2 regions of the Rhizobium sp. BK491 genome follow, and region 1 is predicted to be linked to the other one. Evidence: predicted binding sites of a transcription regulator. Region 1 holds the regulator's gene; the other holds the start of a gene.
The links. The regulator PhoB, encoded in region 1, activates phosphate uptake and scavenging genes when phosphate is short. The targets are predictions, from matches to a motif close to TGTCATNNANCTGTCAT.
Positions count from the first base shown of each region.

Region 2: FHX05_RS03645 (DapH/DapD/GlmU-related protein) is a predicted target of PhoB. The motif match lies at 2,959-2,975, and genes of this name have one in related genera.

Region 1 covers NZ_JACIAR010000002.1:413,979-418,409, forward strand. Annotated here, with positions in the region: gene pstB (phosphate ABC transporter ATP-binding protein PstB) at 1-666, shown strand, start outside; gene phoU (phosphate signaling complex protein PhoU) at 718-1,431, shown strand; gene phoB (phosphate regulon transcriptional regulator PhoB) at 1,463-2,146, shown strand; gene FHX05_RS09925 (GcrA family cell cycle regulator) at 2,236-2,772, opposite strand; gene FHX05_RS09930 (aspartate aminotransferase family protein) at 3,197-4,396, shown strand.
Region 2 covers NZ_JACIAR010000001.1:729,254-733,684, reverse strand. Annotated here, with positions in the region: gene lpxC (UDP-3-O-acyl-N-acetylglucosamine deacetylase) at 1-39, shown strand, start outside; gene FHX05_RS03655 (outer membrane protein assembly factor BamD) at 328-1,197, shown strand; gene recN (DNA repair protein RecN) at 1,210-2,883, shown strand; gene FHX05_RS03645 (DapH/DapD/GlmU-related protein) at 3,014-3,646, shown strand; gene FHX05_RS03640 (CDP-diacylglycerol diphosphatase) at 3,668-4,408, opposite strand.

The sequences.
Region 1 (4,431 bases):
GTCACGGCTTTGATCGGCCCTTCCGGTTGCGGCAAGTCCACCTTCCTGCGCTGCCTCAACCGCATGAACGATACGATCGAGACCTGCCGGGTCACCGGCAAAATCACGCTCGACGATCAGGATGTCTACGACGACAGCATCGACGTGGTGGAGTTGCGCGCCCGCGTCGGCATGGTCTTCCAGAAGCCCAACCCGTTCCCAAAGTCCATCTTTGAGAACGTCGCCTACGGCCCGCGCATCCATGGCCTGCATCGCTCAAAGGCCGATCTCGAGCATATCGTCGAGACCAGCCTGCAGAAGGCCGGTCTCTGGGGCGAGGTCAAGGATCGGCTCCATGATGCCGGCACGAGTCTATCGGGCGGTCAGCAGCAGCGTCTGTGCATCGCCCGCGCCGTCGCGGTCAGTCCGGAGGTCATCCTGATGGACGAGCCATGCTCGGCGCTCGATCCGATCGCGACCGCCAAGGTCGAGGATCTCATCCACGAGCTGCGGGAGAATTTCACCATCGTCATCGTGACGCATTCCATGCAGCAGGCAGCCCGCGTCTCGCAGCGTACCGCAATGTTCCATCTCGGCCATCTGGTCGAGGAGAACGACACCGATAAGATGTTCACCAATCCCGACGATTTCCGCACGCAGGATTACATCATGGGCCGTTTTGGTTGATGATGTCAGGCGCGCGGCTCATTTCACACAGTTCACCTTGAGGATAGAAAAATGGTCTCCACTCACATTCTCTCTGCCTATGACGAAGACCTGAAGTTCCTGACGCGCCGCATTGCTGAAATGGGCGGCCTGGCAGAGCAGATGGTTAGCGACAGCGTACGCGCGCTGGTCAATAGCGACGCTGCCCTGGCCCAGAAGGTCATCTCCGACGACGTCGTTCTCGACCATGCCGAGCGCGAAGTCGGCGACAAGGCGATCGTTACCATCGCCCGCCGTCAGCCGATGGCGGCGGACCTGCGTGAAATCATGGGCTCGATCCGCATCGCATCCGATCTGGAGCGCGTCGGCGATCTCGGCAAGAACACCGCAAAGCGCGTCATCGCCGTCCAGGGCACCGGTGTCCCGCGCCGTCTCGCCCGCGGCATCGAGCATCTCTCCGAACTGGCGCTGAGCCAGCTCAAGGAAGTTCTGGATGTCTACGCGACCCGCTCGCCGGACAAGGCCGTATCGATCCGCGAACGCGACGAGGAAATCGACGCCATGTACACCTCGCTCTTTCGCGAGATGCTGACCTACATGATGGAAGATCCGCGCAACATCACCACCTGCACGCATCTTCTCTTCTGCGCCAAGAACATCGAGCGCATCGGCGACCATGCCACCAACATCGCCGAGACGATCTATTACATGGCGACGGGCGCGCAGCCGGAAGGCGAGCGCCCGAAGGACGATACCGCCAATACCGTCGGCGCAGTGACCGAATAATCCGAAAGCGAAGAAAGGAGACCATAGGCGCATGGTTCCGAGAGTTGCTGTTGTAGAAGACGAGGAAGCGCTCAGCGTTCTGCTGCGCTACAATCTTGAGGCCGAAGGCTTCGAGGTAGACACGATCCTCAGAGGCGATGAGGCCGAGCTGCGTCTCCAGGAGCGCATCCCCGATCTCCTGATCCTCGACTGGATGCTGCCCGGCGTATCGGGCATCGAGCTCTGCCGCCGGCTGCGTATGCGGCCGGAGACGGAGCGCCTGCCGATCATCATGCTGACGGCCCGCGGCGAGGAAAGCGAGCGCGTGCGCGGGCTTTCGACCGGCGCGGACGATTATGTCGTCAAGCCGTTCTCTACGCCGGAGCTGATGGCTCGCGTCAAGGCGATGCTGCGGCGTGCCCGCCCGGAGGTTCTCTCCACAGTGCTGCGTTGCGGCGATATCGAGCTGGATCGCGAAACCCATCGCGTCCACCGCAAGAGCCGCGAAGTGCGGCTGGGGCCGACGGAATTCCGCCTGCTGGAGTTCCTGATGTCCTCGCCGGGCCGGGTCTTCTCGCGTTCGCAGCTGCTCGACGGCGTATGGGGTCACGATATCTACGTCGACGAACGCACGGTCGACGTCCATGTCGGCCGCCTGCGCAAGGCGCTCAATTTCTCCAATATGCAGGATGTCATTCGCACCGTTCGCGGCGCGGGCTACTCCATGGAGGCCTGAACGGCGATACCCGATCAGGCATCAACATAGCGGCGGAAACAGAAAACGGGCCTCAAGGGCCCGTTTCTTTATCTTAGTCATCAAGCCTCTCAGCCACGCGGCTGGGCCGGCCTACGCCGCTCATGCACCGGCTGGTAGGCCAGGCGCTGATGGTAGGTGCAGTAAGGCGATGAATCTGGGCTCTCGTTGCCGCAGAAATGGAAATCGTCCTTCAGCGGATCGCCGACCGGCCACTTGCAGGTGCGCTCCGTCAGTTCCGTCAGGCCGAGGCGGCGGGAGATCGGAACGACGACGTTCGATGCCGGGCGATACTGGATTTCGTTGACGGAATCGATCTCGATCTCTTCCTTCAGCATGGTTGCGCCCTGCTGGCGGGCAACCACCGTGCGGGTAGCAACGCGCGATCCGTAGGTCGCAGCGCGAGGTGCCGCTGCGCTGCGCTTCGGCGTGCGCGCTGCGGTTGTCGCGCCGCCCGCCTTCGCTCGGCCGGGGAGGTTCAGGCGATGCACCTTGCCGATGACGGCATTACGGCTCACGCCACCGAGCTGCGCAGCGATCTGGCTGGCGCTCAACCCTTCGGACCATAGCTTTTTCAGCTTCTCGACGCGTTCGTCTGTCCAATTCATGCCCTGTCTCCGCTGTCGCGTTTCCGATGGCAGAATCCCTCACCATTGCCTCGCATGGTATCGAGGCGCGAAACGCTCTAAAATTGTGGTGACTAGTTCCGCCGCATGCAGTCTAGCAATTGGTTTTTAACCTAGTGTGAGGCTGACTCCGTGACAAGAGTCGCGGGAATCTTGAGGAATCGATTTCGAGGTTTTCCCCAACTTGCTGTCCGGGCGTGGCATTTCTGCCATAGGCGCCGCCCGACGCATCTCTTTTGCCGGCAAGCGTTTTCTCGCACCTGCTAAAACGGCAGTTTTGTTGACATCGCGGTGCAAAACATCAATAGTGCCCAAGCCGCCGCAAGGCGGCATTTTTGATTTTTTCGGACCCGTTTCATCAAATGGAAGCGATCGGTCCTTAAAGTTGTGATCAGGAGATATGGCCATGGCCGAGACCACGCCGCTTTACGACACCTACTTGCGCGCTCCGCTGCGGTTCGAGCGAGGCGAGGGCGTCTGGCTGGTCACTGAGAATGGCGAACGCTACCTCGATTTCGCAGCCGGCGTCGCGGTCAATTCGCTCGGTCATGCTCATCCCCATCTTGTCGCCGAGCTGAAGGCGCAGGCCGACAAGGTCTGGCACCTGTCCAACCTCTATGAGGTGCCCGGCCAGGAGAAGCTGTCGAAGCGGCTGACGGAAGTGACCTTCGCCGACAAGGTTTTCTTCACCAATTCGGGCGCGGAGGCGCTGGAGTGCGCCATCAAGACTGCGCGGCGCTATCAATTCGCCAAGGGACATCCCGAGAAGTTCCATATCATCACCTTCGAAGGCGCCTTCCACGGCCGCACCATCGCAACGATCGCCGCCGGTGGCCAGGAAAAATATATCGAAGGTTTCGGCCCGAAGGCACCGGGCTTCGACCAGGTGCCCTTCGGTGATCTCGACGCCGTCCGCGCTGCCATTACCGATGCGACGGGCGCTATCCTGATAGAGCCGGTGCAGGGCGAGGGCGGTATCCGCCCGGCGACAAACGAATTCCTGCGCGGGCTGCGGGAGATCTGCGATGAGCACGGCCTGCTTTTGATCCTCGACGAAGTACAGTGTGGTGTCGGCCGTACCGGCAAGCTCTTTGCCCATGAATGGTCCGGTATCAAGCCTGACATCATGGCGGTCGCCAAGGGTATCGGCGGCGGTTTCCCGCTCGGTGCGTGCCTTGCGACGGCGGAAGCCGCTTCCGGCATGAAGGCCGGCACGCATGGCTCGACCTATGGCGGCAATCCGCTTGCCATGGCAGTCGGCAATGCGGTTCTCGATATCGTGCTTGCCGAAGGCTTCCTGCAGCATGTGCGCGATGTCTCGCTGGTCTTCCGCCAGGGGCTCGCCTCGCTCAAGGATCGTTTTCCTGACATCATCGAGGACGTTCGCGGTGAAGGCCTGATGCTCGGCATCAAAGCGGCCATTCCGCAGGCGGAACTGCTGCAGGCGATCCGTGCCGAGCATCTGCTCGGCGTTCCGGCCGGCGACAACGTCATCCGCCTGCTGCCGCCGCTGGTCGTCACTGCCGAGGAAGCACGCGAAGGTCTCGCCCGCCTGGAGCGCGCCGCCGAGCGCGCGCGCGCTGCCCGCACCAAGAAATCGGCTTGAATTCAACGCCCGCTGTCGGGGCGTTCCTGCCCCAC
Region 2 (4,431 bases), on a different contig from region 1:
CCGGTCAATGCGCCAGAGTTCGCTCCCTGGTCGGCATAACGCTGCGGAATTTGAATAAGAAAAGCTGCCGCTCCGATAAGGGGCGGCTCTTTTTTTGACAGGCGAATCAGGCGGTTTACCGTTGGCCTTCGCAAGACGGACAGCGTGCGCGGGCCGATATGAGAATTCCCTGTTAAAACAGGCATTAAAGGCTGCGGATATGCGGTCTTTGCCACAAAAATGCGTTAATGCACCATCAATGCGTTGCCCTGATGGTGTTTTTGCGGCTAGAAACGCCAGCGAGAGAGAACGCCGTCTCCGCAACGACGGTTATGGGACAGTCATCCGATGGGTTTTGCAAGGTCTGAACGCATGAATATCACAGCACGGGCTTTGCTCGTATCGTTCCTTCTGGCCGGTACCGGTGCGGTGGTGACAGGGTGTAACACGAAGAAGGATATCGACATCACCAAGCTTGGTGTCGAGACCGATCCGCCGGAGATGCTCTACAATCAGGGCCTTGCCAACATCAAAGCTGGCAACATGACGGAGGCCGGCAAGAAGTTCGATGCCATCAATCAGCAGCAGCCTTTCTCCGAATGGGCGCGCAAGGCATTGGTGATGAGCACCTTCGTGAAATACCGCACAGGCCGGTATGACGACGCGGTGCAGACCGGCAATACCTATCTCAAGCAATATCCCGGCTCGGAAGATGCCGACTACGTGCAATATCTGGTCGGCTCGTCCTATGCCAAGCAGATCGTGGACGTGACGCAGGACCAGCGTGCTGCACAGCAGACGATCGAGGCGATGACCAAGCTCGTCAACACCTATCCAAAGTCGCAATATGTCAGCGACGCTCAGGAAAAGATCCGCTTTGCCAAGGACCAGCTTGCCGGCAAGGAAATGCAGGTCGGCCGTTATTATCTGGAGCGCAAGGATTATCTGGCTGCTATTTCCCGCTTCCGTGTGGTGGTGGAGCAGTATCCGACGACGAACCAGATCGAAGAAGCGCTGGCGCGACTCGTCGAAGCCTATTATGCAATGGGTATTGTTCCGGAAGCCCAGACAGCCGCCGCGGTTCTCGGTCACAACTATCCGGACAGCCGCTGGTATAAGGATTCCTATCAGCTGCTGCAGAAGGGCGGCGTTGAGCCGAGCGAAAATTCGGGCTCCTGGATTTCCAGGGCGGGCAAGAAACTTCTTCTTGGGACGTGAGATTGAGCGCAGATGCTGATCCAGCTTTCGATCCGCGATATCGTTTTGATCGAGCGGCTGGATCTTGCCTTCGAGTCCGGGCTTTCGGTTTTGACCGGCGAGACGGGTGCGGGCAAATCCATCCTGCTTGACAGCCTGTCGCTGGCCCTGGGCGGGCGTGGCGATGGCGGGCTGGTGCGCCATGGCGAAGAGCGCGGCCAGGTCACCGCTGTATTCGATGTCGGCACGCAGCATCCGGCCCGCAAGCTCCTGCGCGAAAACGGCATCGATGATGACGGCGATCTGATTTTCCGCCGCGTTCAATCCGCCGATGGCCGCACCAAAGCCTTTGTCAACGATCAGGCCCTCAGCGTTCAGCTCATGCGCCAGATCGGGCAGCTTCTCGTCGAAATTCATGGTCAGCACGATGACCGTGCGCTCGTCGACACGGATGCGCACCGCATCTTGCTCGATGCTTTCGCTGGCCTCGCTGATGAGGCACAGGAGGTCGGCAGGCTTTACAAGATCTGGCGCGATACCGATCGCACGTTGAGGAAGCACAGAGAGCAGGTGGAGCGGGCTGCCCGCGAGGCCGACTATCTTCGCGCCTCTGTCGAGGAGCTGGGGAAGCTCTCGCCGCAAGATGGCGAGGAGGACGAGCTTGCCGAGACGCGCTCGCGGATGATGAAGGCCGAGCGCATCGCTGGAGATATCGCCGAGGCTTCGGAATTTCTCAACGGCAATGCATCGCCCGTGCCGCATATCGCCTCGCTGGTGCGCCGGCTGGAGCGCAAGAGCCATGAGGCGCCGGGCCTGCTGGAAGATACCGTCGCATTGCTGGACGCCGCTCTCGATCAGCTTTCCAACGCGCAGATGGAGGTCGAAGCCGCGCTGCGTAAGACGGAATACGATCCGCGCGAGCTTGAGCGGGTTGAAGAGCGTCTCTTCGCGTTGCGGGGCGCCTCGCGTAAATACTCTGTGCCGGTAACGGAATTGCCGGCCCTGGCCGCGCGCATGATTTCGGATCTCGCCGATCTCGATGCCGGCGAAGAGCGGCTGGCGCGTCTTGCTGCCGAGCTTTCCGCTGCCAAGGCGGATTATGACGTTGCAGCGCGCAGCCTGTCGGAGAAGCGCCGCCACGCAGGCGAGGCGCTTGCCGCGGCCGTCATGGCCGAATTGCCGGCCCTGAAGCTCGAGCGTGCGCGTTTCATGGTGGAGATATCAAGTGATCCCGAAGCCGGAACGGCCGATGGCATCGATGTCGTCGAATTCCACGTTCAGACCAACCCCGGTACGCGTCCAGGCCCGATCACCAAGGTTGCTTCCGGAGGCGAGCTGTCGCGCTTTCTCTTGGCATTGAAGGTTGCGCTCGCCGATCGCGGCTCGGCGCCGACCCTCGTATTCGATGAAATTGACACCGGCGTCGGCGGTGCGGTAGCGGATGCGATCGGCCAGCGGCTAAAGCGTCTGTCCGATCGCGTGCAGGTGCTGTCGGTCACTCATGCACCGCAGGTCGCCGCTCGCGCCGCAACGCATCTCCTGATTTCCAAGGGGCCGGTCGCGGACGGCTCGGAAAAGATTTCAACGCGCGTCGCCACCATGGAGCCGAAGGACCGCACCGAGGAAATCGCCCGCATGCTCGCGGGCGCTTCTGTGACCGAAGAGGCGAGAGCGGCCGCCAAACGCTTGCTGGCCGGCAACGGCTGATCTCGCGGCTGTCCATGGAGCAGATATCGGCGACGATCTGCCACGGACATCTCGCTGGGTCTTTCGGCAGTCCCGCGTCACATATCCTTCATCGTCTCCGGCTAGGCAGGCTAGAATCCGGAGACCGTCAATGCACTCGACCGCACAGCCAAATCGCCCCAAAATCGCGGAAACCGTTATCCACCCGACGGCGAATATAAGAGATTCGCGCGTCGGCATGTGCTGCGAGATTTTGGAAGACACGTCTCTGCACACGGTCGAACTTGGGGATTTCTCCTATCTCGGGCCGCGCTGCATCGTCGGTGATTCAACGATTGGAAAATTCTGCGCCATTGCGGCAGAAGTCAGAATCGGCGCCCCCAATCACCCGATGGACCGCCCGTCCATGCATCGCTTCACCTATTGTCCGGAATATTACTCGGCGGACGCCGTACGGGATCATGCGTTTTTCGATCGGCGCAAGCAGGATCGCGCTGTCATTGGCAACGATGTCTGGATCGGTCACGGCGTGATCGTTCTGCCGGGCGTAAAGGTTGGAGACGGTGCCGTGCTTGCAGCAGGCGCTGTCGTCACCAAAGACGTCGAACCCTATACGATTGTCGGCGGTATTCCCGCGAAATTCATTCGAGAGCGCTTCACGCGAAGCATTGCGGAGAGACTTGCGTCTATCGCCTGGTGGAATTGGCCGTTCGAAACCGTTATGGAGCGGCTTGCTGATTTTCAATCAAGCGACATAGAAGCCTTTTGCGAGCGCTGGTCTTGATCCGCTTCTGCGCGACATGCATCAGAGCCGGCATTTGGGATCGATCATATCCTCCGCGGACCCGCGGGATTTGTGTGCTTTGTTTATTCTCGCCAGAACATAGAAACCATGCTGCCCGTCAGGCAATACGGCGCCAAAGACGCCGACCACTACGTTTTCCATATTTGAACGGGCGCCATCGATGCCATCCGCAACGAGCTGCAGCGGGTTCAAATCCGAGAGGTCATCCGCCGTATGGAAGGTTGCCCACCAACCGGCTCGGGTCTTCAGGTCGGTAAACCGGCCGCTTTCAATCTCCGTCATATGAGCCTTCAAGAGCGCCCTGAAGCGAGGTGTCTCGCACCCCATATGAATGTGAAGCCGATCTTGCGTGCGCCAGCTGGCGGCGTTTATCGCCAGTGCAAAATTCTGTCTCGAAGCCTTCGCTGCACGCGGATCGATTGCCGATAACTCTTTCCACGCTTCCTCAAAGTAGTTCGGCGCTCCTGCGGTCAGAAGGCGAGGGTCCTCGATACCGGGGACGTCGGCGAGGGGCGCAAGAATGGTTCGTTCTTTGTCAGCCGGTTCGCGAAGGACAACGTAGGACGACAGCGGATCCGGCGACTCCACTATCTTGAGGCACGGATATGGCGATCCTGTCAGGGTGGAGTTGATCTCACAAGCTCTAACGACCAGCCCCAAGGCAGAGCGGCTGACGAACGAGCTCATAATCAACACTGCACCGATGAGAGAAATGGAGAGAACGGCAAGACGATACTTCATGCGTGATTTCGAATTTCTGCTGA